DNA from 3 places in the Noviherbaspirillum album genome. Region 2 is predicted to be linked to each of the others. Evidence: predicted binding sites of a transcription regulator. Region 2 holds the regulator's gene; each other region holds the start of a gene.
The links. Region 2 encodes FNR, which switches genes on or off when oxygen is low (the NO sensors DNR and NnrR bind a similar motif). Its sites were predicted from a motif close to TTGATNNNNATCAA; they were not measured.
Positions count from the first base shown of each region.

Region 1 (10,427 bases), on a different contig from region 2:
CAAAACGGTCAAGTCCACTGGCTGCTCGCGTACGCATCGGTCCGGGAGAGATTGCATGCACGCGAATATCCTGTGGCCCGAGTTCGGCTGCCAAGTAGCGCGTCGTGCTTTCAAGTGCCGCCTTGACAGGCCCCATCATATTGTAGTGCTCGACGACCCGCTCCGATCCATAGAAACTTACCGTCAACAAGCATCCCCCCTGACGCATTAACGGTTCAGCCAGTCGCGCAATACGGATGAAGGAGTGGCATGACACATCCATCGCCATCGCAAAACCTGCCGATGAACAATCCGTAACGCGGCCATGCAAGTCCTCCTTCGGTGCATAGGCAATCGAGTGCAACACGAAGTCCAGCCTGCCCCATTCCTGTTCAATACGCTGGAACAGTGCTTCGAGTTGGCCGGGAATCCGCACATCACAGGGAGCAGTGATGGAACATGCCAGCTCGTCTGCCAGCGGTACAACAAACGGCTTAGCCTTGTCGTTTACGTAAGTCACTGCCAGTTCGGCACCTGCCGCCTGGAAGGCGCGAGCACAGCCATAGGCAATAGAATGTTCATTGGCAATTCCGAGTATCAGCCCGCGTCGACCACGCAAGCTAAACGGTGCTGTAACCGCCCCCTCAACAAGCTGCACAGCCGAAACCGGTCGCACCGGATGCTCTGTCGACGTGTGACCTTCTTCGGATGACGAAGACGTGCTCCCCGCATCAAGCCGCTCCCGATAACGCCGGCGGTGTGAGACCGATACTTCTGGCACCTCGATGACAGGCTGCCGGAGCTTCTCTGTTGGCGCAAGCACTTCTGCCGTGCCAGTGACAACGTCTTCGCCTTGTTGATTGGTACAGCGGCAATTAAAATAAATTGCCTTGCGGACCGGGTCTTTCTCTTTAGCCGTCACAGTGACGGTAATTGTGTCACCAATCCCGACCGGACGCTTGAAACGTAAATCCTGTCCGAGATAAATCGTGCCAGCACCCGGGAGTTTCGTTCCCAGTACTGCGGAAATCAAGGCGCCTGCCCACATGCCGTGGCCGACCACCTTGTGGAAGCGATTGCCTGCCGCATAGACCGGGTCAAGATGTGCCGGATTGACGTCGCCAGATACTGCGGCAAACAACTCAATATCCTCAGGCAAGAGTGTCCGAACGAGTTGTGCGTTGTCTCCGATTGCAATTTCATCGAACGTGCGGTTTTCGACTATTCGGGCATTCATGCAGGCGTCCTGACATTTGTTAAATGAGGCGACAGGATAATTTTCGTCATTCCTTATGTACTTGATCCAAATCAGTTTTTTTTGGCAAACGTTTGTTTATCTTCGCCACTTCAGCCTTCCAGAGACCTAGGCAAAATGGATCACGTCCCCTTGAACATGCTTCCCCACCCTGAACGGCTCGCCAGTGGGTGGCTTGGTATCCCTTATCGGGAGCACCATCCGCTTGACGATGGCACCAAGGATTTGGATCGCATTTTGATGGCGGCGGTTGGGAGGCTTACTGGAGGAATATCGCCGATTGCCCTATGGATGGCCTATATCGACTGGGTCACGCACCTCCAGCTGTCGCCGTCAAAGCAACATGAATTGCTGATCGATGGCTGGCAAAAAATGGCAAAGTGGCAAGGATATGCCTATGACGCAATGCGCCATACGGGCACCACAATGGAACCCTGTGTGGCTCCCCTGCCTCAGGACAAGCGTTTCGCCGATCCGGCATGGCAACAGTGGCCCTTCAACGTGATGTATCAGGGCTTCCTGATGTCCCAACAATGGTGGCATCGTGCGACAACAGGAATCAGCGGCGTATCGAAACATCATGAGGATGTTGTGACCTTTACGGCACGGCAGCTGCTCGACATGCTGTCGCCATCGAACTTTGCCAGTAAGAATCCCGTAGTGATCAATGAGGCAATCCGAAGCCAAGGCCAGAATTTCATTCGGGGTGCCGCAAATGCTGCCAGCGACTGGCTGCATGACTTGGCTTCCAAACCGCACGATCATGCATTCAAGGTCGGCGAGACACTTGCTGCCACGCCAGGCAAGGTAATCTTTCGAAACCGGTTGATTGAGCTGATTCAGTACGCGCCGACTTCATCAACCGTCCATACGACTCCAGTACTGATCGTGCCGGCATGGATCATGAAATTCTACATTCTCGACTTGTCGCCGCACAATTCACTAGCACGCTATCTGGTGGAACAAGGTCACAGTGTATTCATGATTTCCTGGAAGAATCCGGATGCCGTAGATCGTGATCTGACCATGGATGACTATCGTACGCTCGGCATTATGGACGCCGTCGAAGCCATCTGCAAGGCGACGCAATCCCCCGCGCTCCACGCAGTCGGTTACTGCCTCGGCGGCACCCTGCTGTCAATTGCCGCAGCAACGATGGCACGTGACGGCGATCATCGCCTGGCGAGCATGACGTTATTTGCATCGCAAGTAGATTTCAAGGAGCCGGGCGAGCTGTCACTGTTTATCGATGAAAGCCAGGTGGCATTGCTCGAAGCATTAATGTGGGAGCAGGGATATCTCGATAGCCGCCAGATGGCCGGCGCTTTCCAGATGCTCCGTTCCAACGATCTTATCTGGTCTCGTCGCCTGAATCATTACCTGCTCGGCCTGCCGGAAAAGGTCACGGACCTGATGGCATGGAATATGGATACTACCCGCATGCCTTACCGGATGCATATCCAGTATCTGCGTGATCTGTTCCTTCACAACGACTTGGCCGAGGGCCGTTATAGTGTAAATGGGCAGCCGATCGCGCTGTCAGATATTCGCGTGCCGGTCTTTTCAGTGGGCACCATCACTGACCATGTCGCGCCGTGGCGATCGACTTACAAGATCCATCTGCTCACTGACACCGAAGTCACCTATTGCCTGACCAGCGGCGGTCATAACGCCGGCGTAGTTTCGCCACCGAGTCATCCCAATCGGCAATACCAGATTTCCCGGCACATGCCCACCGATCCTTATATCAACCCTGAGGATTGGCATCGCACGACGCCATCGCAGGAAGGCTCATGGTGGCCTGCCTGGGAAAGCTGGTTATCAAGCCAGTCGCCGAAGCGGCAAACGCCGCCCTCCATGCCGCCTGGCATGTGCGATGCACCAGGTACTTATGTCTTCCAGCGATAAAAGACCCGAAGGTCGCCATGCCATCCTGCCGGCAACGGTAAAACAGACTTTACACGGCGCGGCAGCCTTGCCCATATCGCTTGCTATTTCGTTCTAGGCGTCACGGCATTGGCAAGATCAACCATAGAAACGTACGATGAAACATACCGTAAGCATCGGCGCACCCTACGCACTTGACAGCGACAGACTCGTTGCTGCCCTCGATACAAATGTTCATGCAGGGCTATCTTCAGCTGAAGTATTACGGAGGCTTCATGATGACGGACCCAATGCACTACGTAGCGCGCCTCGCCCGCCTGCCTGGCGCCAATTCCTGCTGCACTTTAAGGATCCGCTGGTCTACCTGCTTGGCGCCGCTGCTGCGATTGGACTGATTGCCTGGTTTATGGAAGGCCGCACCGGCATACCCGTCGATGCAATCGTCATTGCAGCGATCATTGTCTTCAATGCCATCCTGAGCTACGTGCAGGAGGCAAAGGCAGAGAACGCTGTTGCCGCACTGACCAGCATGACGGCAGCGATGTCGTCGGCGCTGCGGGATGGAAAGTTAGTCCGCATACCAACACACGAATTGGTCCCTGGCGACCTGCTCTCCTTGAGTGAGGGTGATATCGTCGGCGCAGATGCACGTCTTGTGCAGGCGTCGGCACTGCGCGTGCAGGAATCGTCGCTGACCGGCGAAAGCGAAGCAGTGCTCAAGGATACGACAATACTGCGTGCGCCAGTCGCGCTTGCCGAACGCGCGAACATGGTCTTCAAGGGCACTACTGTTGTTCAGGGCAACGGTCTGGCCATCGTGACTGCGACCGGAATGGTAACGGAGATTGGCACCATTGCCAGTATGCTCGACCGTACCGTGGAGTCTCAGACGCCATAAGACGCTCGGTGCAGTCGTTTCGCTCATTGCCGTGCTGGTCGTAGCGACAGTCCTGCTCATTACCCCAGTTCACGGGATGGCGGAAATTGTCGAAGTCCTCTTGCTTGGCGTGTCTCTTGCCGTGGCCGCAGTGCCGGAAGGACTTCCTGCAATCCTGTCGATCGTGCTCGCCTTGGGTGTACAGCGGATGGCACGGCAAAATGCAGTCGTAAAGAAGCTGTCCTCCGTGGAAGCGCTGGGGTCGGCCACGGTAATTGCGTCGGACAAGACAGGCACGCTGACTCGGGCTGAAATGACGATCGAGCGCATTATCACCGCCTCTGGGACGACCCATGTCACCGGCACCGGATATGTGCCGGAAGGTGAGATCCTGCACCAGGGTGAACGGCTCCGGCCAGGGCCGCTGCTCTCCGAACATATTATTGTTCTTTGTGGCGGTAGCCTGGCCAGCAACGCCGATCTACGTAAAAACGACAGCGGTCAATGGGACATTCAGGGCGATCCGACCGAGGCGGCATTTCTGGTTGCGGAGGAAAAGCTCGGAGCTGCGGCACGGCGCAAGCGGCGTTTCGAACGCATAGGTGAAATCCCGTTCACCTCCGAACGCAAGCTGATGTCGACCCTTCAGGTCGATCATGAAGACAATGACAATACTGTCATCATGACAAAGGGGGCGCCGGACGTACTGCTTCAGCGGTGCAGCAGGATTCGCATCGGCTCCGACACCGCTTTGCTCGACGACGTCAGACGGCAACGCATCCGGTCTGACATCGATAGCCTCACCGATGCGGCCTTGCGCACCCTTGCAGTCGCCTACCGTTCGTTGAAACCGGGCGAAGACCAGCAGGCAAGCGAAGAGCTGGAACAGGATCTGATTTATGCCGGTACGGTCGGCATCATCGACCCTGCGCGCGAAGAAGCTGCCCTGGCAATTCGTGAAGCACGGGATGCCGGAATTCGGGTGTTGATGATTACTGGTGACCATCCGCGGACCGCAGCGCGTATCGCGGCAGACCTCGGCATTACCGCCACCACGGTGCCGGTATTGACCGGCCTGGAACTGGAAAGGATGGACCAGATTGCCTTTTCCAATGCGGTTAGAACGACATCGGTGTTCGCCCGGGTCGCTCCCGAGCATAAATTGCGAATTGTCGCTGCGTTGCAGGCCGATGGTAATATCGTTGCCATGACCGGTGATGGTGTCAACGATGCACCCGCATTGAAGTCCGCGGACATTGGCATTGCGATGGGTATCGCTGGCACGGAAGTGACCAAGCAAGCAGCCCGAATGATTCTCGCAGATGACAATTTCGCAACAATTGTTCGGGCCGTGCGCGAAGGACGGCATATCTTCGACAATATCCGGAAGTTCTTGCGCTACCTGCTGTCGTCCAACATCGGTGAAGTATTGACCATCTTCTTCGGTGTGGTTCTGGCAGGCGTTCTCGGTTTGACCAATCCTGCAGGTGGGATTGTGTTGCCGCTGCTGGCAACCCAGATATTGTGGATCAACCTGCTGACTGATTCAGGACCTGCGCTGGCGATGGGCATTGATCCAGAAACCGATGATGTCATGGCACGCCCGCCGCGCCGGCTGGCCGACCGAATCATCGATGCACCGATGTGGGCAAGTGTCTTCCAGACCGGTATCGTGATGGCCATTATCACGCTGCTGACGATCGACTTCTATCTGCCGGGTGGCTTGATCGAAGGCTCGCAGGATCTCGACAATGCGCGCACCGCCGGTTTTACGGTGCTGGTGCTTGCCCAGCTTTACAACTGCTTCAATGCCCGGTCGGACACGACCAGCGCATTCCATCACTTGCTTGCCAATAAGTGGCTATGGGGAGCGATAGGCTTGTCGCTGCTGCTGCAGATCGGCGTAGTTCATCTCGGCGTGCTCAACGTGGCATTCAATACCGCGCCACTTAGCCTGGACCAATGGCTGTTCTGTGGCGCCGTTGCCAGCACGGTATTATGGATCAGCGAACTTCGCAAGCTGGTACTGCGCGCAAGAGCAGCTGACTTGCTCGCACCAGTGAATCTGCCATTTTCCAAGTAAATATTACCGTCGAGTGTCTCAACGCCATAGTCACTTGTTACCATCATGAAAATCCCATCTTCAACGGCTTCGCTAGTGACAGCGTCGCTGATCTTTGCAGGCATTGCCGTGACCGTCGTAGGAATTGGGAAAACGAAGTGGCATGCGAAAACCAATGAACTACGTGCCCGCCTTGATGCGGCGCGCCGCCCGATGACATCAGAGACGGTTGACTTCAATACCCTCACCACTCTGCCGCCACCCGTTCAACGTTTCTTTCGAACGGTCCTCAAAGACGGCCAGCCCATCGTGGCTGGTGCCTATGTCAAGCACAAAGGCACGTTCAACATGAGCGAGTCCGGTGAGAAATGGTATCCGTTCACGTCGGACCAGAGAGTAGTTACGCAACGACCGGGGTTTGACTGGGATGGACGTATTAAAATCATGCCGGGTTTGAGCGTGCATGTGCATGACGCATACGTGGCTGGTGATGGCATTCTTCACGCGTCGCTGCTTGGCTTGTTCACCGTTGCGGACATGCTTGACAAAAGCGATGTGGCGGCAGGAGAACTCATGCGCTTTTTTGCGGAAGCGGCCTGGTATCCGACTGCGCTGTTGCCAAGCCAAGGTGTACGCTGGGATGCCGTGGATGAAAAATCAGCGAAAGCCACGCTTGAAGACGGCGACGCCAAACTGACCATGCTGTGGACCTTTACCGAGGCCGGATCGATCGATACTGTCCGTGCCGAAGCACGCGGCCGCGCGGTGGGCGGAAAAGTTATACCGACTCCATGGCAAGGGCGATTCTGGAACTATACACAACGCCTAGGGATGTCGATACCGCTCGACGGTGAAGTGATGTGGCTGCTACCGGACGGCCCCAAGTCTTACTGGCGCGGCCATATTGACGAAATTGTCTATGAGCTCGCCCAGTAGATGAAATTAGTGGCAGCCCTTGCGAAAATAGCCGTGTTCCCTGCCATAAGCCGTTTGCCAGGGCGGCCTTTAACTTGTGTCCGGGATGATTACCGGCATCGGGCCTGGCGACCAGCCGGCGTTTCCTGAGCATTCAGTGCGCCATCAGCACTGGAATCGTCATTTGCTCAAGCACGGTGCGTGTTACCCCACCCCGCAGCATTTCCTGAAAACGGGAATGGCCATAACATCCCATGACCAGAAAATCACTGTGCGCCGTATTACAACATGTGAGCAACACGCTGCCGATATCGCCGTGACTGTAGTGCTCCTGGATCACTTTCGCTTCAATGTCATGATGGGCGAAGTACTGAATGACATCGACTCCCGCCACATCATTTTGCCGCAGCTTTCTTCTGCCATGACTAAGGATCAGTATGTCGACCTTGCCAGCCCGTTCCAGCAGCGGCAGGGCATGGTGCGCGGCCCGAGTGACTTCAAGGCTGCCGTCCCATGCCAGCAACGGTCTGTTGGCCAATACTCTGGGTTCATAGTGATGCGGCAGCACCAGCACAGGCCGTCCGCTGGACACTGCAACATACTCTGGCAGGTCGTCGGCCATGGGATTGGCCGGCTCATCCGGATCAAATTGGGTAAGGATGGTCAGGTCGCTGTATTGGGCCTGTAAGCTCAAGCCGCCAAGTTCCTCGTCCGCTACCAGCCTGCATTCGAAAGAATGGATCCCGGCCGCTCGGGCAGCTTCTTCAAAGCGTGCCAGCGCCGACTCTGCGGACTTCTGCAGACGGCTGACTTCTTCATTGAACGCGTCTGTATTGTATCCGCCCTGCTGCCGGACTCGCTCGGACAGACGTAAATATTGAGAGATTCCTGTGACAGCAACACCAACTATGTGGGCACCGACATTATTCGCAGCCAGGGCGGCAGCACGTACACGCTGTACCATATGGCGTGAATGATCGGCATGAACGACGATGGTCTTATAGGGCATTGGATATTCCGTAAGGTGTAAGAATCACTCTGGCAAGGAAACAAAGGTGTTCCAAAAGATCAGCCTGGTAGCCTGCAACTTTCTCGACTCTGCAAGTGGAAATGGCAGATAGGTCGTAGCTCCGCCGCACACGACTCGAACCGATGACTGCAACCGAGTTTGGCTATACGGTTGTAAGGACGGCGTCTCGACCGTGGCTCTTTCTTGTCCGATGCCATTCCGATCCCGCTGCTGGACACGTTCTTTGACTGCAACCAGCAGTGCATCAACACATTCTGCAAATCAGATTTGCAGCAACTCGGTATGGCCGAACCCCTTCTGATAGTCAAGTACCGATAAGTACTGGGGACGAATCTTCAACAACAGTACGTCATTGGTCTGGTTTGACCTGGTCCATTCCACCAGCTGCGGATAGCGTTTGATCATGCAATCGGCAGCATGTTGAAGCTCTTGTGTTTCATTGATGAATTCGGCGGTGCCGCTGATAGATAGTCCCTTGATCTCGTTCCAGTCTCTGTATGGCGCGTTGATCGTCAGGGAAACTTTATTATTACAACGCAGGTTGTTTGCCTTCTGACTGTCCTTGCCGATACCAACGTAAATGTCCATGCCATCGTTCGCATAGCTGACCGTAGTGGCCTGCGGATATCCATCGGGCCTTACGGTGGCAAGCGTCAGATCCTTGCCGTGATCGATGATGTCCAGTACGAACTGCTCGGTTGATTTGTTCATGTCAGCATCCTCCAGGGATTCAATTGCTGCCGATGTCAGCACATCCCGCACCGGCACGTCAATGTCACTATGCGACGCATGATGTCGCCCTTACCTTGACCTGAGTCAAAAAATCCGGGCCCAGCGAGGAGCTGTCATCCGCATCTGGAACGCTCATGGCACTTTGATCTGAATCAATCAAATTTTCAGCAGGCACTTCTACTATGAGTTCGCCCGTTCGTTCATGCTGGCCATCAAACCGCCGACTGTGCCGGAGATTTGTTCGATTCCGGTTTTCTTTAACCACATCATGGGAGTATCGATATGCCATATCGTACGATAGCCGTTCATATCAATGCATCCCGCCATACCAGGCAGCGTGTCGTACTGGCTGCGCGCATAGCAGCGGAAAATGATGCGCATCTGATTGGCGTAGCGCCAACCGGCTTGCTACCGGTTCTGTATTCAGGGGGTATGGCTCCCGGTGCAGCGCCGGTACTTGATGCGTGCATGACGTACATGAAAGAGCATGCGGAGAAAGCACTAGCTGACTATGAACAAATTGCCGACCGCAATAACGTCCGTTCCTTTGAGAAGCGGCTTATCGAGGATGAAGCAGGTGAGGCACTTTCCCTGCAAGCACGCTATAGCGATCTGGTCATTGTTGGCCAATCGGATCCTGCAGAAACGGTGACCAGTGAGCGCAGTGATGTTGCCGAGTACACGCTGCTCAACAGCGGGCGGCCGATACTCGTGGTGCCGTATGTGGATGACAATTCAAATTTCGGAGAGCGAGCCGTGATCGCCTGGGATGGCAGTCTGGCCGCCGCACGTGCAGTCAATGGCGCCCTTCCCCTGCTGCGGGCAACGCGTCAGGTGCAAGTCGTGATCTTCGATCCGGAGGTATCGCTGCGTGCGCACGGCGAAGAACCAGGGGCCGATATCGCTGCTTACCTCGTACGCCATGGGATCAACGTTGACGTTTCCAAGCAGAAGACCACGCCGGACATCGACGTCGCCAATGCGCTGCTGTCCCATGTGGCCGACTTTGGCGCTGGCCTGATAGTCATGGGGGGCTATGGCCGATCCCGCCTGAGTGAAATTCTGCTTGGCGGAACCACGCACACTGTTTTGCAATCGATGACCGTACCCGTACTGATTTCACATTGAGCTTGGTACCGGTTGCGTTGCACCGGTGCAGAGTTCCGGCAGCCAGGCAACATTTCCCTATCTGAGGTGCGCACATGACGGTTCGTAACCTAAATTACCTGTTTCATCCCAAATCGGTCGCGATCATCGGTGCGTCCAACAAGCCCCACGGCGTTGGTACTACCGTACTGGAAAATGTAGTCCATGCCGGCTTTCACGGGGATATCTATCCTGTCAATCCAAAGTATGAAACGCTGTGCGGGCTCAAGACATACCCGGACATTGCATCTCTGCCCGGCGCTCCCGATCTGGCGGTAATTTGTACGCCGCCTGCCAGTGTTCCGGGGTTGATCAGCCAGCTCGGCGAGCGCGGGACCCGAGCTGTCATTGTACTCACCGCTGGCTTGTCGGCCCACAGGGACTGGCGCGGCCGGACGATGAAAGAGTTGATGCTGGCCGCGGCGAAGCCTTACCTGCTGCGTATCCTGGGTCCCAACTGTGTTGGCATGCTGGTGCCCGGCATTGGCCTGAATGCCAGCTTTGCTCATATCAATGCTCTGCCTGGCAAAATCGCCTTCGTTTC
Region 1 is NZ_JAWIIV010000062.1:7,190-17,616, reverse strand. Features, by position in the region: gene fabI (enoyl-ACP reductase FabI) at 1-598, opposite strand, end outside; partial or broken gene RY831_RS31200 (MaoC/PaaZ C-terminal domain-containing protein) at 827-1,216, opposite strand; gene RY831_RS31195 (PHA/PHB synthase family protein) at 1,373-3,142, shown strand; gene RY831_RS31190 (P-type ATPase actuator domain-containing protein) at 3,279-4,019, shown strand; partial or broken gene RY831_RS31185 (hypothetical protein) at 4,051-4,293, shown strand; gene RY831_RS31180 (cation-translocating P-type ATPase) at 4,312-6,081, shown strand; gene RY831_RS31175 (DUF6920 family protein) at 6,127-6,996, shown strand; gene RY831_RS31170 (universal stress protein) at 7,130-7,984, opposite strand; gene RY831_RS31165 (pyridoxamine 5'-phosphate oxidase family protein) at 8,267-8,716, opposite strand; gene RY831_RS31160 (hypothetical protein) at 8,918-9,118, opposite strand; gene RY831_RS31155 (universal stress protein) at 9,206-9,865, shown strand; gene RY831_RS31150 (bifunctional acetate--CoA ligase family protein/GNAT family N-acetyltransferase) at 9,940-10,427, shown strand, end outside.
Region 1: a site for FNR is predicted at 1,278-1,291, ahead of RY831_RS31195 (PHA/PHB synthase family protein). Genes of this name have one in related genera too.

Region 2 (10,427 bases):
CGCGGCGCGCGCGGGCGGCATGTGAACAAGGCGGCGCTCGGCGACTGCATCGACTGCTCGATGTGCGTGCAGGTTTGTCCGACCGGCATCGATATCCGCAATGGCCTGCAGTCGGATTGCATCGGCTGCGCCGCCTGCGTCGACGCCTGCAACATGGTGATGGACAAAACCGGCGCGCCGCGCGGACTGATCCGCTATGCGACCGAGAACGCGATGGAGAAGGGCCTGGGCAGCGCGGACATCCGCAAGCGAGTCCTGCGCCCGCGCGTGCTGATCTACAGTGCGATCCTGATGCTGATCGTCGGGATGTCGTTCGCATCGCTGATCGGGCGCGACCTGGTCAAGCTGGACGTGATTCGCGACCGCGGCTCGATGGGCCGCGAAGTGGAGGACGGCATGATCGAAAACGTCTACCGCCTGCAGATCATGAATACCGACGAACGGCCGCACCGTTACCGGATTTCGGTCAAGGGCATCGACAGCATCGCGCTGGCGACGGAAGACGAAGTCTTGCTCGAGCCTACCGCTTCCCGCGCCGTGCCGGTCCGGGTGCGCATCGCCCACGGCAAGGGTGAAAAGGGATCGAACAAGATCTGGTTCGAACTGAAGGCGGAAGACGATGAACGGCTGCGGGTCGAGGAACAAGCGGTTTTCATCGTGCCCCGTTAAATACGAACCGGCCAACGCAATCAACGAATCAATGAAGGAGTGCATCATGCAATCGACAAATTCTCGCCGCGCCGCATCCAAGGTGTCCTCGGCACCTTGGTACGCCCATCGCTGGCCGTGGCTGCTGATGCTCGGCCCGATCATCGTGGTGATCGCCGGCATCCATACCACCTGGATTGCATTCACCCGGCAGGATGCGCTGGTGGTGGACGACTATTACAAGCAAGGCAAGGCCATCAACCAGGACTTGAGCCGGGACCGGGTCGCCGCCAGCATGAAGCTGCGGGCCTCGATCCGCTATGACGCTTCCTCGGGCCGGCTGCTCGGAAACGTGCGCAGCCTCGGCCAGCCCGTCGGAAGCTCGCTGACCATCAAGCTGGTGCATTCGACCCAGCCCCAGAAAGACGTTGTGCTGCAGGTGCAGCCGGATGCGGAAGGCAGCTTCGCCGTTGCGCTGCCGATGCTTGACCGCGCACGCTGGCAGGTATCGATGGAAGGTGCGGGCCGCAACTGGCGACTGCACGACGTCTGGGACTGGCCGGTGCAGCGCTCGGTCGAGCTGAGCGCCGACCGGACGGATTGATCATTCGGAAGTAGCGGGGCGAAATCTGGCGCCACCTCGCATAGCTGGCATAGCTGGCGGTGCCGGGAGGGGCAAGGAGTGCTGGAAGGCAGGCATGGGGCCATTCCCGATTTTGCGAGCGGTTTTCACGTGAATTCCCGTATTCGGGAATTCACGTATCACGCAAGGCTGCCAGAGCGAATCCGCTTTAATGGAAAACAATGCCTGTCCGTCGTTCATGGACAGGCAAGATGAGGAGGTGACAATGGCAAGACTGATCATGGCAGTCCTGTGGCCGTCGTTTCTGGTCGCTATTGTGGCCGAAGGTTTTTTCTTTTCACTATTCGACCCCCGCGACATCGCGATCGGCGGCGCGCATGTCGAATTGAATCCGCTCGGCGTCTACAGCCTGGGATTCTTCTGTTTCTGGGGATTCTGCAGCCTGGCAAGCATGCTGACTTGCTATCTGCTCAACGTGCCCGACGATAAAGGGCGGCGCGTTCCGCTGTAACCGTCCGGAAGGAGCCGGCGGCGCGTTTCAGGCGCAGGTCTGGGTGCCTGCGGCGACCGCCTTGAGCGTTACCGGTTCGAGCAATTCGAGGTCGCGGTTGCTGACCTTGATCCAGCCGCGCTTCTTGAATTTCGAGAGCAGGCGGCTGATGCTTTCAATCGTCAGCCCCAGGTAGTTGCCAATTTCCTCACGCGTCATGCGCAGCTGGAAGCTGGTCGAGGAGTAGCCCCGGATCGAATAGCGAGACGACAGGTTGGTCAGGAAAGCGGCGAAGCGCTGTTCGGCGCGCATGTTGCCAAGCAGGAGCATGACACTTTGCTCGCGCGTGATTTCCTGGCTCATCATCCGGTGGAAGTGGTGCAGCAGCTGCGGCATTTCCCCGAACAGGCCTTCCAGCCGCGAAAACGGGATTTCGCAAACCTCGCTGTCTTCCAGCGCGATCGCGTCGCAGTGATGACGTTCCGTGCTGATCGCATCCATGCCGAGCAGTTCGCCAGCCATCTGGAAGCCGGTCACCTGCTGGTCGCCGCTTGGGTTGACCTGGTGCGTCTTGAAGTGACCGAGACGGATCGCATACAGATTGGTGAACGGATCGCCGACGCGGTACAGGTGGCTGTCACGGGCGATCTTGCGGCGGCGGCCTATGATCTGGTCGAGACGGTCCATATCCTTTTCCTCGAGGCCCATCGGCAGGCAGATCTGATGCATGCTGCAAGCGGAGCAGCGTGCGCTGATTTCACGCGAACGGGATGTGGCGGGCTGGCGGACGAGGGCTTGTGCTTGTGTCATGACGGCGTTTCCTTGGAGTCTGGCAGCGGCATCGGATTTTCATCGCGGCTGCCGGTCGGTTTTGCAGTCATGTAGCAAGGGGTGTGCCAACGCTCGCGTCAACTGAAAAATATTAAAGCATTCCTCGCGCCGCAGGAGGGTTTGCCAGCGTTTGCCGGCGTTTGCCTATCCTTGGCGCTTCCGGCAGTCGCCTGGCCAACTCCTCATGTATTCCCGGTTGCGGGAATGATCTGTGCGAGCCCGGATGCTTCTTTCGCTGCTCCGTAAAATAAATCCGAACTGGAACGATCGGCAAAACACTTACTAGTGTGGCGCGCATGAACACCTTGTTATTCGCAGACGGGATGCTGGCTCCGGATCGGGTTCCAAATCCTGGATGAACCGAACTGACAAGGTGGTTCGGCATAACACCTATTAGCAGCAGACGTTGATCAATCCGAATTAATCAAGGAGAAAAGAAATGGCTTTACCAGTGCTCGGACTCGCAGGGATTACACGCGCGGGATTGGCCGCCGCTCCACAGGCAAGCGCCTTCGTGAAAAAGAATGGCGGAGAAATTGCGGACCTTACGGCCAACTTCTTCAAGAAAGATCACAACAAGGACAACCTCACCGGGAAAAACGGGGATAAGGGTTTGGTCAATGGTTTCAAAGACCTGATGAAGGACTTGGGACAGGGTAAGACGGATGCGCTTCTTAATATTCTGAAAAACGGCATGGGAATGGAGGACGAGGCGTTCAGCGCCTTTTCCAAACTATTCAAACAGGGCAATTTTTCAGGTATTCCCGCCAACGAGCTGTTCTCGGCGGGCAATTTCCTTTACAACATGGTTTCGTAGGCCCGCTCGCCGGCCTGTCGTTACAGGCCGTTTTTCGGGTCTTGGTTGCAGGCCATTGGCAGTCATGTGCGCGCATGACTTTCCGCGAAGAGTAGCCAATGCCGAACGCCAGGCGTGTCAGCTGATCAGCGAGCCTTCAGATTGAGGAAAAGGTTCGCTGCGAAAACCAGGATGCCGAGCGCAGCCACGATCTCCGATGCGGCCAGCACCGGCACCAGGGCCGCCGTCCCGGTGACGACCATGCCTAGGGCAACCGCCATGACAGGCAGCGAGAGATTGGCGAGCCAGAAATGCAGTCGCGCCAGCTTGCTCTGGCCTGCGGCCGGGAACACGCTGTAGATCAGCCCGGCCAGGGCCATGGTCGCCCAGCCGAGCAGGTTGACGTGCGCATGGACGGGCCGCATCGTGAAGTCGCGGCTGGCGCCCATCATGATGCCCATGCCGACGCCGATGATCAGGTATACGACAGCCAGCTTGAGCCAGATGATGCCGACCGCCGAGAAGGGCGGCGCGCTGGCGCGATCGCCGCCGTTACCATCGTCGCCGCGCCTGGCGGAATCGATGCGGTCATTGGAGACAGTAAGGGACGCTGTGGTGTTCATGATGTTTCCTTCCGGGGTATTGGGAATGGTGGAGATATTCAGACTGTGAGTGCTGCCGAATCGGTCAGATGCAGGGGGCCGAGGCGGTCGCGCCCGGCCAGCCTGCGCGCGGCATCCGCAATGGCTCCCGGCTGCGGCAGGAAAGCCTGTTCCAGCGGATAGCTCGACGCTGCCGGAGCATCCGGACCGGTCAGGCGCACGATCGGCGCCTTGAGCGCATCGAAGGCCTGTTCCGAGACGATGGCGCTGATTTCGGCGCCGACGCCGCACATGCGGCTGGCTTCATGCACGACCAGCAGGCGGCCCGTCCTGCGCACCGAACGCAGGATGGCTTCCTCGTCCAGCGGCTTGAGGCTGCGCAGGTCGATCACTTCCGCCGAGATGCCCTCTGCCGCCAGTGCCTCTGCTGCCTGGAGGCAGCTGCCGACCATCTTGGCATAGGACACGATGGTGACATCGCTGCCTACGCGCGCGACGGCGGCCTTGCCCAGGGGGATGACATGCTCGTTCTCCGGCACATCGCCCGGCACGTAGCCGAGCGCGAGGTCGATGAAGAACAATACCGGATTGTCGTCACGGATCGCCGCCTTGAGCAGTCCCTTGAAATCGGCGGCATTGGACGGCATCACCACTTTCAGGCCCGGGCTGTGAACGAACCAGGCTTCGAGGTTGTGGTTATGCTGCGCGCCGACGGTCCAGCCGGCGCCGGTCATGGCCATCACCACCATCGGGAATTCGAACTGGCCGCCGGAGAGGTAGCGCAGCTTGCCGGCGCTGTTGACGATTTCATCCATCGCAAAGCAGAGGAAGGGCGCGAACAGCAGGTCGACCACGGGGCGCAGGCCGGTGGCGGCCGCGCCTGCCGCGGTGCCGGCAATAATGCCTTCGGCCAGCGGCGTATTGCGCACCCGTTTTGCACCGAATTCATTCACCAGCTCAGGCCGCTTGGTGGCGACGCCTTCGCCGAACATCAGCACGCGCGGATCGCGCCGCATTTCCTCGGCCAGCGCCTGGCCGATCGCTTCATTGACGGTCATCTTGTTCATGCTGGACTCCTCAGGCGTAGACATCGGTGGCGAGTTCGGAGATGGCGGGGAAGGGCGACTCCGCGGCGAAGCGCGCGGCCTGCTCGATCCGCTCGCGCACGCGCTCCTCGATCACCGCGATATCGGCGGTGCTCAGCTCGCCGCGCGCGGCCAGGCGCTGCCGCATCAGCGCGACCGGGTCCTTCGCGCGCCAGCGCGCGAGTTCATCCTGGTCGACATAGGCCTGGTCGTCCGGTTCGAAGTGGCCGCGCAGGCGATAGGTATAGGTTTCCAGCAGATAAGGCCGGCCGGTTTCGCGGATGCAAGCAACCGCTTCGACGGCCGCCGCGTGCACGGCTTCGACATCGTTGCCGTCAACGGTGCGGCTTTGCATGTCGTAGCTTTTCGCCCAGTCGCTCACATGGTCGCCGCTCATGGTTTCCTTGCGGTGCACATAGGCTTGCCACTGGTTGTTTTCGCAGACGTAGAGGATGGGCAGCTTCCACACCGATGCCAGGTTGAGCGATTCATGGAAGATGCCTTCGCAGGCGGCGCCGTCGCCGAAGAAGCAGGCAACGATGCCGGGTTCGTCCAGCATGGTTTTCGAGAGCGCGACGCCGGTGGCCAGCGAGAGTTCGCCGCCGACGATGGTGGATGTCAGCAGCACGCCGAGTTCCTTCGCCGAGATATGCAGGGAGCCGCTCTTGCCCTTGCAGTAGCCGGTGCTGCGGCCCATGACTTCGGCCAGCAGGCGGCCGGCGTCCGCGCCGCGGGCGAGCAGATGGCCGGCGCTGCGGTGGTTGGTCAGGATGCAGTCGTCGCCGTCAAGCGCGGCGACCACGCCGACCGCGGAAGCTTCCTGGCCGACGGAGGTGCAGGTGCCGGCGGCGGCGCCCGATGCCTGAATCTCTGCGGTCTTTTCTTCATAGGCGCGGATCAGCATCATGCATTCGAGCATGGATGCCGGGCTGCGACCGCCTGTGCTGCTGCTGGCTGAAATCTGAGTCATGTTCGTCCTTCCCGGGTTGATCGGAATGGGGACGAAGTCTACTGCAGCACGACGGGTGGAAACCGCCGTCCGCATGGGCTTAAGGTTTTTTTAAGATTGTTTGAATGAAGTTTTAAGAATCGGCTGGCGGAAGAGTAAGGAAGTCTATTCCTGCAGCAATGAAATCGGGCGATCCACGCGCAGCCGGAAGCGCCCGCGCCCGGTCTTTTCGATGCGCATGGCTGCATTGCGTTCGACCAGGCGCTTGCCCAGCAGCAGCAGGCGGGCTTCAAGATTGTCGCTGACATCCGGCAGCCGAATCCGCGAATCAAGCCGCAGTTCGCGGTTGCTGAATTCGGTGCGACCCTTCTCCGCATAATCGCGCAACAGGTTCCAGAAAATGGAGCCTGCCACGCCCTTGATCAGATAATCGTCGCCCAGGAACACCGAATCGTTGCCGGCGAAATGCCGTACCGGAAGCGGCGTGCCTTGCGGGCCCGGCGGTGCGGCGGCGGCGGGTGCCGCAGTTTCGTCGCCGCATTCCGCGGCGCTCTGCAGATGCAGGATGGACATGCCCAACTGCCGTGCCAGGCTGACCAGCGCATCCTCGTCGTCATAGGTAAAGCGCAAGTCTTGCGGACTCTCCACGTAGACCACGCCAAGCGTGCGCTGCCCGGCGACAATCGGCACGGCCAGCTGGCTGCGCGGCGATTTCAGGCCGGGCAGCGGTATTTCGGTTTCCAGCGCCGCCGCCATCCCGCTGTCTTCCGCGCACTCCCGGATCGCGCGGCTGTAGGCGTATTCGGAAGTCATGTGGCTGATGCGGATCGGCACGCCCTCGCGCGCGGCGACGCCGATCACGCCTTGCCCCATCGGTATTTCCGAGCCGATTCCCGAAATCTCGTAACCGTGGCTGGCCACCGTATAAAGCCGCTCGCCGGCCTGGTCGAGCATGAGGATCATCGTATGGCCGATGCCGAACTGATCCTGCAGGCAGGCCAGCGTCGCGGACAGAAGCCTGTCCAGGTCGACACAGGCCGACAGGCGTTCGCTGGCATTGCGCAGGGCGGACAGCAGGTTGCGCTGCGGCGGCGGCATGGGCATGGATTCGCCGGGCACTTGCTGGATGTCGTCGACGCGGAAGACGTCCGCGCCGAGCAGGCGGAACACGCCGCTCATGCCGGTCTGCGAAGCGATGCCGGCCAGCTTGGCCTTCATGCTTTCGAACAAAGGACCGGATGTCTCGGTGCGCAGGTATTCGATAGACAGCCGGTATTGCATCGCGGTCGCGGGATGGGTCACCACCAGCGTGGCGCGCGGATTGACCATGATGTTGCGGCGCGTCTTGTTAAAGAACTGGTAGGACATGGCGACATGCCGGCTGTCGACGAATTGCACCTGCGACAGGTAGGCGACGTTGGGCATGCCATCGGCCGAGGCGGTGGCCATGGTGCCGGGAATGACGCCTTCCAGGCAGCCCCGTATGGCATCGAGCTGAATGTTCATGCCTGCGCCCTCAGCGGCTCGCCAGCGTTCGGTCCCGGCGTTTGGGAATAGGCTTCGACGGGTGTGAAGGTGACGGTGACCAGGTCCGCCGGCGGCGCGGAAAGCAGGGTGCGTATCAGTATTTCGTCGAAACCCATCGGTTCGAGTTCGCGTGCGAAGCTGGCGCGGTAGCGTTCCACGCGTTCCATGTCGCCGGCTTCCAGGCAGCCCACGACCGCATCCTTGCCCTTGAGCTGCACGGTCTTGTGCGTCGACGGCCGGCTGAAGACGGCGGTGATTGCGCCGTTTTCCCGGATGCAGCGCAGCACCGGCGCGGCTTGGGTGGCGGAAACGAACATCGTGACCCGCCTGCGGTCGGCGGAAATGCGGCACCCGGTGGCCCGGGACAGGGTAGGCATGTGCCGATTGTCGCAGGCGCCGACGCAGAGCGAGATGCCGCTCTGCAGGAAGTCGGCGTGCTGGAGGTCGATCAGTGGGGCGCTGGCTGGCATGATCCGGTTCCGCTTGGAATGCTGAGAATGGAAAAGCGAACTCATTATTTGCTTGAGATGATACCCATGGCCTGTCTTCAAGTCATCTGGAGCTTGCGGCCCGCGCCCGGGTTCAGGCCAAGCCGGGTTCTGGTACAGTGCCGCCATGAGCAAACAAAGCCTTGACCGCATCCTGCAATCGCAGGGATTCGGCACCCGCAAATGGTGCCGCGAACTGATTTCCGACGGCGAAGTGACCGTCAACGGCGAAAAAGTGACCGATTATCGCGCCTCCTTCGATACCGAAGGCCTGTCGTTCACCATCTTCGACGAGACCTGGGAATACCGGCAGAACGTCTATCTCGCCCTGAACAAGCCGCCGGGCTATGAATGTTCCCGCAAGCCGAGCCACCATCCCGGCGTGCTGACCTTATTGCCGGAGCAATTCACCTGGCGCGAGGTGCAGCCGGTCGGCCGCCTCGATCACGACACCACCGGCCTGCTGCTGATGTCCGACGACGGCGCCTTCATTCATGCCCAATCGTCGCCGAAGCGCCACGTGCCAAAACTGTATGTGGCCGATACCGATGCGCCGGTTACGGACGAGCTTGTCGAAAAACTGTTGTCAGGAGTGCAACTGCACGACGAGCCGGCCCCGCTTGCGGCCCAGTTCTGCCGACGGCTGGACGAACGCAGGCTGGAAATCGTTCTGGAGCAGGGCAAGTACCACCAGGTCAAGCGCATGCTGGCCGCAGCCGGCAACCATTGCCAGGCCTTGCGGCGTACGAAGATCGGCCAGCTGGAGCTGGACAGCCTCGATTTGGAAGAGGGGGAATGGTGTTACCTCGACGCTCAACAGCTTGCCCTGCTTTCCTCCGCCGCCGGCTGAGTCGGCGCCGGAACGACGCGCCTGGCGATATGGCGAGAACAAAGCGGGAATGGATGCGGTATTTCTGATGCTTCCGCGAGGCATTTCCGCATAAACTAGAGGCCATTGCGTTTCCGGAAGCGTCGGTATGGCTGAAACCGAATACAAGCGTCTCATTCTTGCCGCCCAAAGCCGGGCGGAAGACGGCTTCATGGCGCTGGTTCAGCATGCGCTGCACGGTGCCGAGCGGAACATCGGGGAGCGCCTGCTCCAATCCCGGGCCGGCACCGAACAGGCGGCATTGAAGGCGGTTCTCCAGTTCATCCGCCAGGACAGCAGCGCCTTCCTGCGCCGCATCGACGGCTTGTACAAGGCCGGCCTTGAACGCGCGATGCAAACCATGTTCATCGACCTGCGTCCCGGCTTGCGCAACATGGCTGCCGCCGAGCTGTCGCTGATCGATGATGAAGTCGTCAATTACCAGATCGAAGTCGGGCGCCTGGCGCAGCGCATGCGCGAAGCAACCGAGGAAAGCATTGGGCGCCTGAACGTGATCATCGCGCAGTTGCATGGCCAGGTCGAAGCTCGTGAGCGTGAAAACCCGTTCCGGCCCTACCTGCTGGCGCGCGCGCTGCACGACGCCGTGAAGACCAGCGCCGGTGATGAAACCAGGGTCAGGCTGCTGTTCGAACACCTGTCCGACGCAATGGTGGAAAATCTGCCGGCCTTTTACGCGTCGCTGCGATCCGTATTCGAAACCTCGGGCGTGCACGGCAAGTTCATTGCGCAGAGATCCCGGCACGTGCCCGGCCAGCGATATTTCGGCGCACCAATCGCCGATGGACGTGCTGCCGAGGAACTCCAGAACCGCCTGCTGCCTGGCTTGAAAAACATGTTCGATTCGTTTGCCGGCAGCCAGGCAAGGGAGTTCGGGCATTCGATCCCGGTACCCGGTGCAGCCGGCAATCCGAACGGCGAGATGCAGGCGCTGCCGGTCCAGGAATTCCTGCGCAGGATGCTGTCGCCGGCCCGGTCGTTCCTGGCGGCCGGAAACGACCGCGCGCAAGTCATCGCGACTGCGGCACCGGCCTTGAATCCTTTGCTGGTCCAGCTCGATGCACTCCAGCGGCAGGCGGCGAGCGGCAAGTTTCCGGACGGAGAGACGGCACAAGGCCGCAGCCAGCTCGCAGTGGTGCGCGAACGGCTTGACCTGCAAAAGGCATCGGTGCTCGAACGCATGATCGTTGACGTGCTTGCCTTGCTGTTCGAAATCATGGTGGAGGATCCGAAAATCCCGCCGAAAGTGAGGCAGCAGATCGCACGACTGCAGATTCCCGTCCTCAAGGCGGCAATCATCGAACCCGGACTACTGCACGACGAAGGCCATCCTGCGCGGCGGCTGCTCAACCGGATCGGCTCGGCGGCGACCAGCGCCGGTTCCGGCGATTCCATCGACTCCGTCGGCATCGACGCCCAGCGTCTGGAGGCGGAAGTCGAACGGCTGGCAAGCCGCATCCTGAACGAATTCAACAGCAGCACCGTCGTGTTCGAAGACAGCCTTGCCGCACTCGAGCGCTTCCTGCTGGAGTTCGTTCGCGA
Region 2 is NZ_JAWIIV010000006.1:74,902-85,328, reverse strand. Features, by position in the region: gene ccoG (cytochrome c oxidase accessory protein CcoG) at 1-669, shown strand, start outside; gene RY831_RS09325 (FixH family protein) at 716-1,252, shown strand; gene RY831_RS09320 (hypothetical protein) at 1,497-1,742, shown strand; gene fnr (fumarate/nitrate reduction transcriptional regulator Fnr) at 1,770-2,531, opposite strand; gene RY831_RS09310 (hypothetical protein) at 2,992-3,369, shown strand; gene RY831_RS09305 (hypothetical protein) at 3,495-3,971, opposite strand; gene RY831_RS09300 (alpha-ketoacid dehydrogenase subunit beta) at 4,010-5,017, opposite strand; gene RY831_RS09295 (thiamine pyrophosphate-dependent dehydrogenase E1 component subunit alpha) at 5,028-6,005, opposite strand; gene RY831_RS09290 (GAF domain-containing protein) at 6,150-7,490, opposite strand; gene RY831_RS09285 (hypothetical protein) at 7,487-7,981, opposite strand; gene RY831_RS09280 (pseudouridine synthase) at 8,127-8,849, shown strand; gene RY831_RS09275 (DUF1631 family protein) at 8,977-10,427, shown strand, end outside.

Region 3 (10,427 bases), on a different contig from region 2:
GCCGCGGAGGCTCATTACGTCGACCAGGCGCATTTCATTCGAGACTTCCGCCAGTTCGTCGGCGACACTCCGGGCCGCTTCCTAAAGGCGAGGCAAGAGGAAGGCTCCATCTACAGCCTGTGGCAGTTTAACTCGTCGGAACTGCCGTCCTTTCTCGACTGACGCACCGCATGTCGTGTCGGTACAATCTTTTGCCCGGCATTGCGGTTAAGGTTTCCAATCTCGATAAAGGATACCGACATGAATGCTCCTTCGCTGGAAGCCGACGGCTACCTGCTGACCTCCGTTGACGCGGTTCTCGCCGGCGCGCGCAGCAACAGCATCTGGTACCTGTCATTCGGACTGGCATGCTGCGCCGTGGAGATGATGCAGGCGGCGGCATCGCGCTATGACATGGACCGCTTCGGCATCATGCCGCGTGCCAGCCCTCGCCAGGCGGACCTGATGATCGTGGCCGGCACGCTGACCAACAAGATGGCACCGGCGCTGCGCAAGGTCTATGACCAGATGCCCGAGCCGAAATACGTGATCTCGATGGGCACCTGTGCCAACGGGGGCGGATACTACCACTACTCCTACTCGGTCGTGCGCGGTTGCGACCGCATCATTCCGGTGGACGTCTACGTTCCCGGCTGCCCGCCGACGGCCGAGGCGCTGATCTACGGCATCCTGCAGCTGCAACGGAAGGTGAAGCGTTCCAGGGTGATCGCCCGCTAGGTGCATATGCCGTTATGACGTTATGCGGCTATGCCGCAGCGAAGGATCAGGGCTCGACGGCGAATCCCACGACGCGTTCCGTTGTGGCTATCGTACCGATCCGGGTCGCCTTGCCGTTGTCAAGATTGATAACGTACCACGAGGATTGCGGCTCGCCCGGCCCGCTGGCCGCCATGAATGCGGCGCCCGACACATCGGCGATGTCGAAAGACACTTTTTCCATCGGGCCGGTGCCGAGTGCGCCAACCGTGTACAGGCGGCCGGTATTGGGCGAGACCGCCGGCGACACGCCTTCCCGGCTGCCTTGTGTTACCAGTGCGCGGTGCTGCGCATCGATCGCGAAATTCGTTGTGATCTTTTCATCCTGCTTGTTGTAGCTGTAGCCCGCTGCCACGATTGCCGGCACCTTCCCCGCATGAGTATCGCCCGGCGCATAGGACAGCGTACCGTCAACCTGCACTCCCGGCGCATTCGGATCGCCGTCGACCACGGCACCGGTATCCGGATGCAGGCGCATGTTTTCGCCCTTGCTGTTGCTCACCACGCGTATGCGATCGACCGTCGGATTGAAGTCGAAACCGACCTCCGGGCCGGTCGGCATGATCGCGACCGGGGCGCTGCCTACCATTGTCACGGCGCCATTGCCGGTATTGATGCGGTAGAGCCTGCCACTGCTTCCCAAGCCGTACAGCCAGCCCTTCGCAACCCTGTAATCGATGCCAAGCAGGACTTCGCCTTTCTGCAGGCCGGCGAGCGGCAGGCTGGAAAGGATTTTGCCGGGCTGACCGGCGTTGAATTTAACCAGTTGGTTGGAAGATGTGACCGCATGGATAGCCTCCTTGAGCGGCGCACCGTGCTGTGCCTGCTGTTCCCGCTGCAGTCCGGCACAGCCGGCAACCGCCGATGCGACGGCGATGAGGAGCGCGGCTTTGGTGCCGCGTGGAAGGTCGAGTGTCATAGGCTTTGCCCCAATCGTTGTTCAGTGGTTGTCATATGGTTCGCCGCTCAACAGATTCGGGAGCGAAAGCCAGCCTATCCTTGATGCCCGGCGGCAGCTTCGAGGCCGTAGGCGGAGTGATCGCTGCACCTAAAGGATACCTCAAAGAAAGTTGGCCGGTTTATGCTCCCCGTGAACTGATGCGCTGGATGCATATGGCATTGCGGGGAGCCATACGCTGGAAGACATGGCGAAGGTCAAGGCAAAGGCATGAAAGCGCACTACCATAGGACTGGAATCATCCTTAACGGCTGGGAGTCGCCATCATGTCTTGCCGCAAGTTCCGTTTCCTGCTGACGCTGTCCGGTTTGGCCGCCGCCCTGAGCGCGGGTGCTCAATCCGGCCAACACGACCCTGTGGCCTCGCGCTACGAATCCGAGCGCGCCGCATGCGCATCGATTTCCGAACCCGAATCACGTTCTGCCTGCCTGCGCGATGCAGCGGCCGCATACGCGGAAATGCGGTCGGGACAGCCTGTCGAAGATGCTGCGGTCTATCAGCGCAATGCGCTTGCTCGTTGCCAGGCATTGCCGCTAGCCGACCAGGAATTGTGCAGGCGACGCACCCTGGGCGAAGGAACGGTCAGCGGCAGTGTTTCAAGCGGCGGCATCTATCAGGAATACCGCGAAATTATCCTGCCTGACGCCGCACCGGCTTCAAACGCTTCGAAGCGCTAGTGCTTACCGCCCGCTTCATGAGTGGCAGCGGCAGGCTTTCCTTCCGCATGCAAGAAAGCAGAAGGCAGCAGAGAACTCATTCGCACATAATTAATTTATTAATTAATAATAATTTAATAGAAGAAGATATATGTCATTAGCAAGGCAAAATGTATTTTAATAATTAATTATTAAGAACGAACACAAGCGTCTTGCACGCCGATCACATATCGTATCGGCGCCTCCCGCGCGAACCGCCGCCCCTTTACGTGCATGACATGTCAGAGTCATTCATTCCTTCCAGCCTCTCCACTCTATAGAGGTGGATCTGTCCAAGCCAACTCAAGCATCTTGAATTTCAGCCTAATTATTAATTTTATTTATATCTTTTGGATCTCCATCCCGAATGAAGCATTGCTTTAATACACTATTTCAACCAGGTAATTATTTATTAAATATTTTGCCTTGAGGCAATAAAAAATTGTCTTTTAGAAAACGAAACCGATCTGATTTTCGTCAATTTGGTTACAGCTGGAAATGTGACTATACGGATCACCTAAGTAACTAATTGTAAATTTAAGTTACGAGATATAACTAAGAACGCAAGGGAGGCGTGATGATCCGCAGCGCAGGAGCTGGCCTACAGGCCGTCGCCATTGCATTTGCAGCAGCATGGCCGTGTCTGGTGCAGGCCGCCGACGCCGCGAAACCCGCGCAGGACCCGAGCTCGGGAGTCGTTCTTAACCAGACTGTAACGGTAGGCGGACAGGATTTCTTCCGCCACTTTTCTTCCGCATGGCGCGATTCGCCGCTTAGTGAGAGAGTCATCGTTATTGTCAGGGAGCAGCCATCCGCACGACTGGGAAACCTGGTGTGGATTGAATTCAGTCAGAAGAAAGTATTCCAGGCTAATCTTCCGCCGTCGCGGGAAAACATTAAGAGGATGGGCAACGATGCCGCATCCGTGGTTCAGGAAGCAGTTGTCAATGCAGAAGTAGAACAAGCCACACTGGTCGACATCGACCTTGCAAAAGAAGAAATCTAAAAGCTTAAAAGCATCACCAGGGAGAAGTCATGAAACCGACATGCATTAAAGGCATGGTGGGGATCGGCTGCGCGCTTGCCGCCCTTTCCACTCTTACGGCACAAGCCACCGAACTCGTTTACGTTCCCATCAATCCGTCGTTCGGCGGAAGCCCCCTTTATGGAAGCGTTCTGCTTGGATCGGCGCAGGCCACCACCAAGCACAAGGAAGCGGATTCCTCCGGGCTTGGCGGTGCGGGCCAGGATCCATTAAAGCAATTCAATGAAACGCTGGAGCGGGCCGTATTAAGCCAGCTGGCTTCCTCGGCAACCTCGAAGATTCTTGTCAACGGCCAGCTCGTGCCCGGCGCCATAGAGACCGGCAACTTTCGTATCAATGTGGTCGACTCGGGCGGCGGCTCCCTGACCGTGACCACGACCGACAAGGTTACCGGCGCCTCGTCTTCCTTCATGGTGGGCAAATGAGTGCGCGCAAAACCCTGGTGGGCCCGATCTGTGCCGCCGCCATGCTGCTGTTATCCGGCTGTGCCGTCAGCCATCCGCCGTCCGGCGTGACTGCCGAAGCGCAGCTGACTCCCGCGACGCCGATGTCGCGCGACCTGGCGCGCCTTCCCGCGCCTGCCGGCAAGATTGCCGTCGCGGTGTACGGCTTCCGGGATCAGACCGGACAGTACAAGCCCTCGCCTGACAGCTCGTTTTCCACGGCAGTGACGCAGGGCAGCACCTCGCTGCTCATCAAGACTCTGAAGGATTCAGGCTGGTTCATCCCGGTGGAGCGCGAGAATCTTCAGAATCTGCTGACCGAGCGCAAGATCATACGCGCGCTCGAAACGCCGCAGCCCGCCGAGACGCCAAGGGCGAATGTTCCCGCGCTGCTGTCGGCATCCCTGCTGATCGAGGGCGGCGTCGTTGCTTACGAGAGCAATGTGCGCACCGGCGGCGCGGGGGCGAAGTATCTCGGCATCGGCTTGTCGACCCAGTACCGTGTCGACCAGGTCACCGTGAATCTTCGCACGGTCGATAGCCGTAACGGAGAGATCCTGCACAGCATCTCCACCACCAAGACCATTTATTCGTACGAGATCCGTCCCAGCATCTTCAAGTTCGTCAACGTGAAGGACCTGGTGGAGATAGAAGCCGGCATGACCCGCAACGAACCCGCCCAGATGTGCGTGGCCGAAGCGATCGAAGCGGCGGTGCTTCACCTGATCGCCAATGGGATCAAGAGCAAATCCTGGGCGCTCAAGAGCGAAGGCGAGATGTCGAATCCGGTGCTCGCGAAGTATCTGGCTGAACAGGAACATCGCCTCAGCCCGAAAGACATGGAACTGGTGGAAGCTTCGAGTGGCGACGCCGACTGGGCGGGCGAACGGGTCGAGCCGGCCAGAGTGGCCGTGGCGGCATCACAGAGGAAATCGCTGAAATGAAACCGTTCAACATCTATGCCGCGCTTGCCTGCCTGCTTCCCCTGCTTGCGGTCGCCGCGAGCGATCTTGCCGGCAGTGAATTTCCACGGGGGGATTTCGACCTGTCCGGCGCGGCCGGCAGCATCGCAGGCATCAACCAGGCCGGTAGCCGCAATACCGCCGGCATTTCACAGTCCGGCCTCGCCAACAGCGCATTGATACGCCAGAGCGAAGTCGCCAACAATGCCCGCATCGATCAGCAGGGACGGGGTAATCAGGCATCGCTCTGGCAGCAGGGGATGGACAACAACGCATTGATCATGCAGAGCGGCTCGAACAATCTGGCCGCCGCCGCGCAGAACGGCCGGCAGAACGACTCCGTGATCCTGCAGGCCGGCAGTGGAAACAATGCCTTCGTCAGTCAATCCGGCGCCAACAACAAGGCGGAAATCCAGCAGGCGGGCAACGGCCTGAAAGGATCCATCTCTCTTAACGGGAACAACATGAATGCATCAATGAGCCAGCGATAAGGGGCGCTGACTCAGTCATACACTCGCCTCCCCCATCACAAAAACGAAAGGGTAATTACAATGAAATTCACAATGACATCCGCAGCCTTCGCCATCGCCCTCGCCTTCGGCACTACAGCAGCCCACGCAGATGTGGCAACGATCAACCAGACAGGCGTCGACAACAACGCCTTCACCTCGCAGATCGACAACAGCGGCGCAATTGCCACCACCAACCAGGTCGGCAACGGCAACCGCGCCGGCAATCAGGCAAATGGCACCGGCGGCATCCGCCAGGAAGACAACACCAACGTGACGGCCTATATCGAACAGATCGGCTCGAACAACCTCGCCGCGCTGACCCAGACCGATTCGCGCAGCACGACCGGCACCGTGCTGCAGCATGGTTCGGGCAACGACGGCGCCATTACACAGGATGACGTCCGCTATTCGAGCGCAACGATTCACCAGGATATCGACAACAACTATGCACGCGTGCGCCAGGACAACAGCAGCTATGTCAACGCTAACGTATATCAGTTCGGCACAAGCAACAGCGCGATGATCGAGCAGATCCAGCGCAGCGAGTCCAGCGTTGCGAGCGTGACGCAGATCGGCAGCCAGAACCGCGCGGGCGTCCTGCAGGCAAATGCCGACATGTCCAGTGCCACCGTGTCCCAGGAAGGCAACAACAACAGCGCGACCGCGATGCAGCAATATGGCCGCAACCTGTCGGCATCCATCACCCAGGACGGTTCGCACAACAATGCCATCACCTTCCAGACCGGCTATAACCAGGAAGCCATCGTTCGCCAGGACGGCAGCGGCAATCAGGCTTACGTGACCCAGGCCGGTTTCAACGACTACGCACTGGTAAGCCAGACCGGCAATAGCCACCTGGCCTATGTCAACCAGATCGGCACCGGTTACGATCGCAATGTCGCCTCTGTTTCGCAGCGCAACTATGGCCATCAGGCTTACATCAACCAGGTCGGCAGCGGCAACCGCGCAGGCATCCAGCAGCGCTGATCCGGACTGAGCCGGTCAAAAATACACTCCTGAAAGCAGTTTGGCGGCCCTTGGGCCGCCTTTTTTATTGGCGCGTACAACCTGCCTCAAGCCGACGCCAGAGTTGTCTCCCGTACCGCCCTATTCTCCCCGGGAACCATTTTCTTTCACGTCGCCACCCATAGTCACTGCCAACATGCGCAGGAGCAGCAATTCCAATTGTGATTTGAAAGGAAAAGAATATGGGTACACCTAGCGTACAAGGCACCGGCAACGGTCAGGTGCCAGGATTCCAGGAAGGCGGCTCGATGAGCCAGCAGGCGATCGACAAGATGAGCAACGATCAGCTTGTCAACCTTTCCAAGACAGGCTCGGATATCGACAAGAAAAATGCCGTTGCCGAACTCACTGAACGTTTAGGAGGCGGACCTGAGAAAGGCGAGAAGGGCGAGAAGGGCGAGAAAGGCGAAAAGGGGGCCGAGAAGGGCGAGAAGGCCGGCGGCGCGGAAAAGCCTTCATCAACCGGAAGCAGTTCCCTGGATGAGGACCTGAAGAAGATCCTGGAAAAGCTTGCTAAAGGAGAGCCGCTGACGCCGGAGGAAGAGCAAAAACTGAAGGCGGCTTTGGGAGGAGGTAATGATCCCTCCAGCCAGAGCATCAGCCCGGATAAGATTGGCGATCCGCAAGGAGCCCCTCCGCAAGTACCTGTCTAAAAACGAAAAACCGAGATGGCTGGCGGCATGACGGACGTCCGCCGGCTACTCCTGAACAAGACGATTTCCAATCTCGGGTCCGCTTCCTGATGCGATTCGGACAGCGAGAGGGATTGCCCGTCGAAAAATCAAATGAGAGCGAGACCAATGTCAAGACGGTATCTTATTGTGGGCTATGAAGCCAGAGATCATGCGATTGTATGGAAGCTTGCACAATCGCCCAAGGTGGACGCGGTATACGTCCATACCGGCAACGTCGCCATGGGAGCTTCGGAAAAGGTGCATTTCGTTTCAGAACGGTCGTATGAAGAGCTCGCGCAGTTTGCCTTCGACCACCAGATAGATTGCACCATCGTGGGCGACACTTCGTTCATGGAATCCGGAATCGCAGATCTCTTCTTGAAAAGTGGACTGGCGATTCTTGGCGCATCCCAGGCGGCTGCCGCTCTGGAAGGATCGAAGCTGTTCGGCAAAAGCTTCATGCATAGGCATGGAATTCGCACTCCGCGCCATTCTGTCTGTGCCAGCCCGTTGGAGTGCCAGAAGTATCTGGAAGACGCCAGTTACCCTGTCGTTCTCAAGTCCGACCTGCGTATCTCGAGCGACAAGAGCGCCGTGGTGTCCATGAACAAGATCGATGCCGCAAGTGCGTACGCCGACATCTTTCTTGCGCAGAGAGCAAAGGACATAGAATGCCCGCCTGTCGTGCTTGAAGAATTTGTTGCAGGCAGGGAGGTCAGCTATACCATTCTCATGGATGGAACCGATTGGGTTCCATTGGCCGCCGTCAGGGATTACAAGCGGGTGCGCGACAACGACGAAGGCCCGAACACCGGCGGCATGGGGAGTTATTCCCCGGTACCGTGGCTTACCGCGGACATTGAAAACAAGATCAAGGACCAGATCGTGCTGCCGACGATGCGCGGCTTGCAAGCGGAAGGCTTGCAGTATCGCGGGTTCCTTTATATCGGCATCATGGTTGACCGACAGGGCGACCCGTGGGTACTCGAGTACAACACGCGCATGGGCGACACTGAAGCGGAAACCATACTCATGCTGCTCGACGACGATTTTTCGGACGTGGTCAATCGAGCCGCGAAGGGCAGCTTGAAGGATTTGCGATTGAAATGGCGTGAAGGATGCGCCATCAGCATTGCGGTAGCGCCTCCAGGCTATCCCGAAACCGTGATCGAAACGCCGGCGCACTTTCCCTTCCCGCAGGGCGAAGACGTGATGTGCTTCGGATCGATTTTAAGGACATCGAAGGACCATGGCATCGGCAGCGGCCCGGGTCGCCTGGCGTGCGTGACAGGATTTGCATCCAATGCCGACGACTGCAGGAACAAGGTCTACGAGACCGTCAAGAGACTCGACAAGGATGGGCGTTTTCATTCCCGTTCCGATATTGCGCTGGAGCTAGTATCTTCCCGTCCGGTTCCGGCCATGTCTGAAGCCGCTCAAGCAACTGAAGCAGCTGAAGCGGCCGGCGTGGAAAGCTGATGCCGCGTGAGGCGCAGCGGAGCGGCAATGCAGGCTATCATGGTGCCTGTCCATTGCCGCCATGCCGCACGCTCCATGACTATCAATTCCGACGATCTTGAGTACTTCATCCGCGTCGCCTCGACCGGCAGTTTTTCGCGCGCCGCGCTGGAACTCGGTACCGATCCTTCGACGCTGAGCCGGCACATGGCGCGTCTGGAAGGCGCCTATCATGCGCGACTGTTCCATCGCAGCGGGCGGGGAGTGGTTCTGACGGAAGCAGGCATGGTGCTGCTGGAACAGGCCAGGCAGGTGGCTGCCAGCCTGCAGCAGGCGCGCCATGCCTTGCATGGATTCGCGTCGAAGGGGCCGCGCCAGGTCGTGATCGCTGCGCAGCCGACGATTGCCCGGATGTCGTTCGGGCGCGTGGGGCGCGCATTGAAGGCGCAGTTCCCGGAGACGCGGGTACGCTTCGTGGAGGGACTGGGCACGCATATCCTTGAATGGCTTGCCAGCGGTGAAATCGACATCGCCATTCTCTACATGCCCGCGCATGCCGGCGGCCTGAAGGTAGACATGCTGCTGCGGGAACCGGTGCGGCTGGTCATGCCGGCGCATTACGCGAACGAAGGAGACACCTTCGATACCGCCCGCCTGGGCGAGCTGCCGCTAATTTTGCCGAGCACGCCGCACGGCCTGCGCCTGCTGGCGGAATCACTGGCATCCAGGGCCGGCGCCGTGCTGAACATCGCGCTTGAATGCGACGGCTCGACCAGCGTCACCAAGCGCCTGGTGGAAGAGCGTTGCGGCTGCACCATCCTGCCGCTGGCCGCCGTCGCCGCCGAGGTGGCCCAGGGCCGCCTGCGCACCGCGCGGCTCGTCAATCCGGAAGTAGTGCGCGACGTCGCGATCGCGACCGCCAAGAACAGGCCGCCGGTGGCGCAGCTCTGGAACGTCATCCAGACCATACGCGGCGAAGTGGTCGACTGCGTGACTGCCGGAGACTGGCCTGACGCAGAGCTGATCCATTCCGCCGAACTTGCCGAGGCATCCCGCTCCACTTCGACGTTCCAGCCGGATGATCCTCCTTAAGACCCATCAATGAGCAAGGTTCAGCGCATTGCGATTTCGGACAGCGGTCCCGGCGCAGTGCCGCGATGTGCCCGCACCAGGGCGGCGGACTGATCCATCTGCGCGAGCGTTTCCGCATCCATCGGCACGGCATCCGCGCGCGCAGCGCGCATGGCTTTCTCCGGCTCGCCCGGCATCAGGATGGCATCGCTGCCCTGCTGCAGCGGCGCCGACTTCACCCATTCGACGAACGCATTGAATTCATCGCCGAACACTTCTCCGGTCCCCATCCTGGCGGGATCGAACACGATGGCAAGCATGTTGTTCCAGATTGCATGCTTCATCGTCAGGTGCTGCGGACGGGTGGTTTCGCCGCCGACCAGCGCGGCGCCCAGCAGTTCGCACACCATTGCCAGCGCATAGCCCTTGTGGCCGCCGAACGGCAGCAACGCACCCGGCGCCGCGCCGGCGGCCGGAAACATCACGCCGGGATCGTCGGTAGGCAGGCCTTGCGCGTCGAGCAGGGATGCCGGCGGCACGCTGACTTTCTTGTTGTGCGCCACGCGCACCTTGCCCAGCGCGATGGCGCTGGTGGCGAAATCGAGGACCACCGGCTCGCGGCCCTTGACCGGCACGCCGACCGTAAACGGATTGGTGACGAAGCGGCCTTGCGTGCCCCCATGCGGAGCGACGATCGGCTTGCTCACCGCGTTGGTGAAATGCACCGAGATCATGCCCGCCGCCACCGCCTGCTCCGCCCAGTGCCCTACCCTGCCCAGATGGTGCGAATTGCGCAGGCCCATCACGCAGACGCCGTGTTCGCGCGC
Region 3 is NZ_JAWIIV010000008.1:172,102-182,528, reverse strand. Features, by position in the region: gene RY831_RS12085 (helix-turn-helix domain-containing protein) at 1-162, shown strand, start outside; gene RY831_RS12080 (NuoB/complex I 20 kDa subunit family protein) at 241-717, shown strand; gene RY831_RS12075 (DUF4394 domain-containing protein) at 764-1,675, opposite strand; gene RY831_RS12070 (hypothetical protein) at 1,981-2,391, shown strand; gene RY831_RS12065 (CsgE family curli-type amyloid fiber assembly protein) at 2,987-3,415, shown strand; gene RY831_RS12060 (curli assembly protein CsgF) at 3,445-3,879, shown strand; gene RY831_RS12055 (CsgG/HfaB family protein) at 3,876-4,841, shown strand; gene RY831_RS12050 (hypothetical protein) at 4,838-5,350, shown strand; gene RY831_RS12045 (hypothetical protein) at 5,423-6,358, shown strand; gene RY831_RS12040 (hypothetical protein) at 6,580-7,050, shown strand; gene purD (phosphoribosylamine--glycine ligase) at 7,198-8,550, shown strand; gene RY831_RS12030 (LysR family transcriptional regulator) at 8,626-9,621, shown strand; gene RY831_RS12025 (malate/lactate/ureidoglycolate dehydrogenase) at 9,642-10,427, opposite strand, start outside.
Region 3: a site for FNR is predicted at 2,877-2,890, ahead of RY831_RS12065 (CsgE family curli-type amyloid fiber assembly protein). Genes of this name have one in related genera too.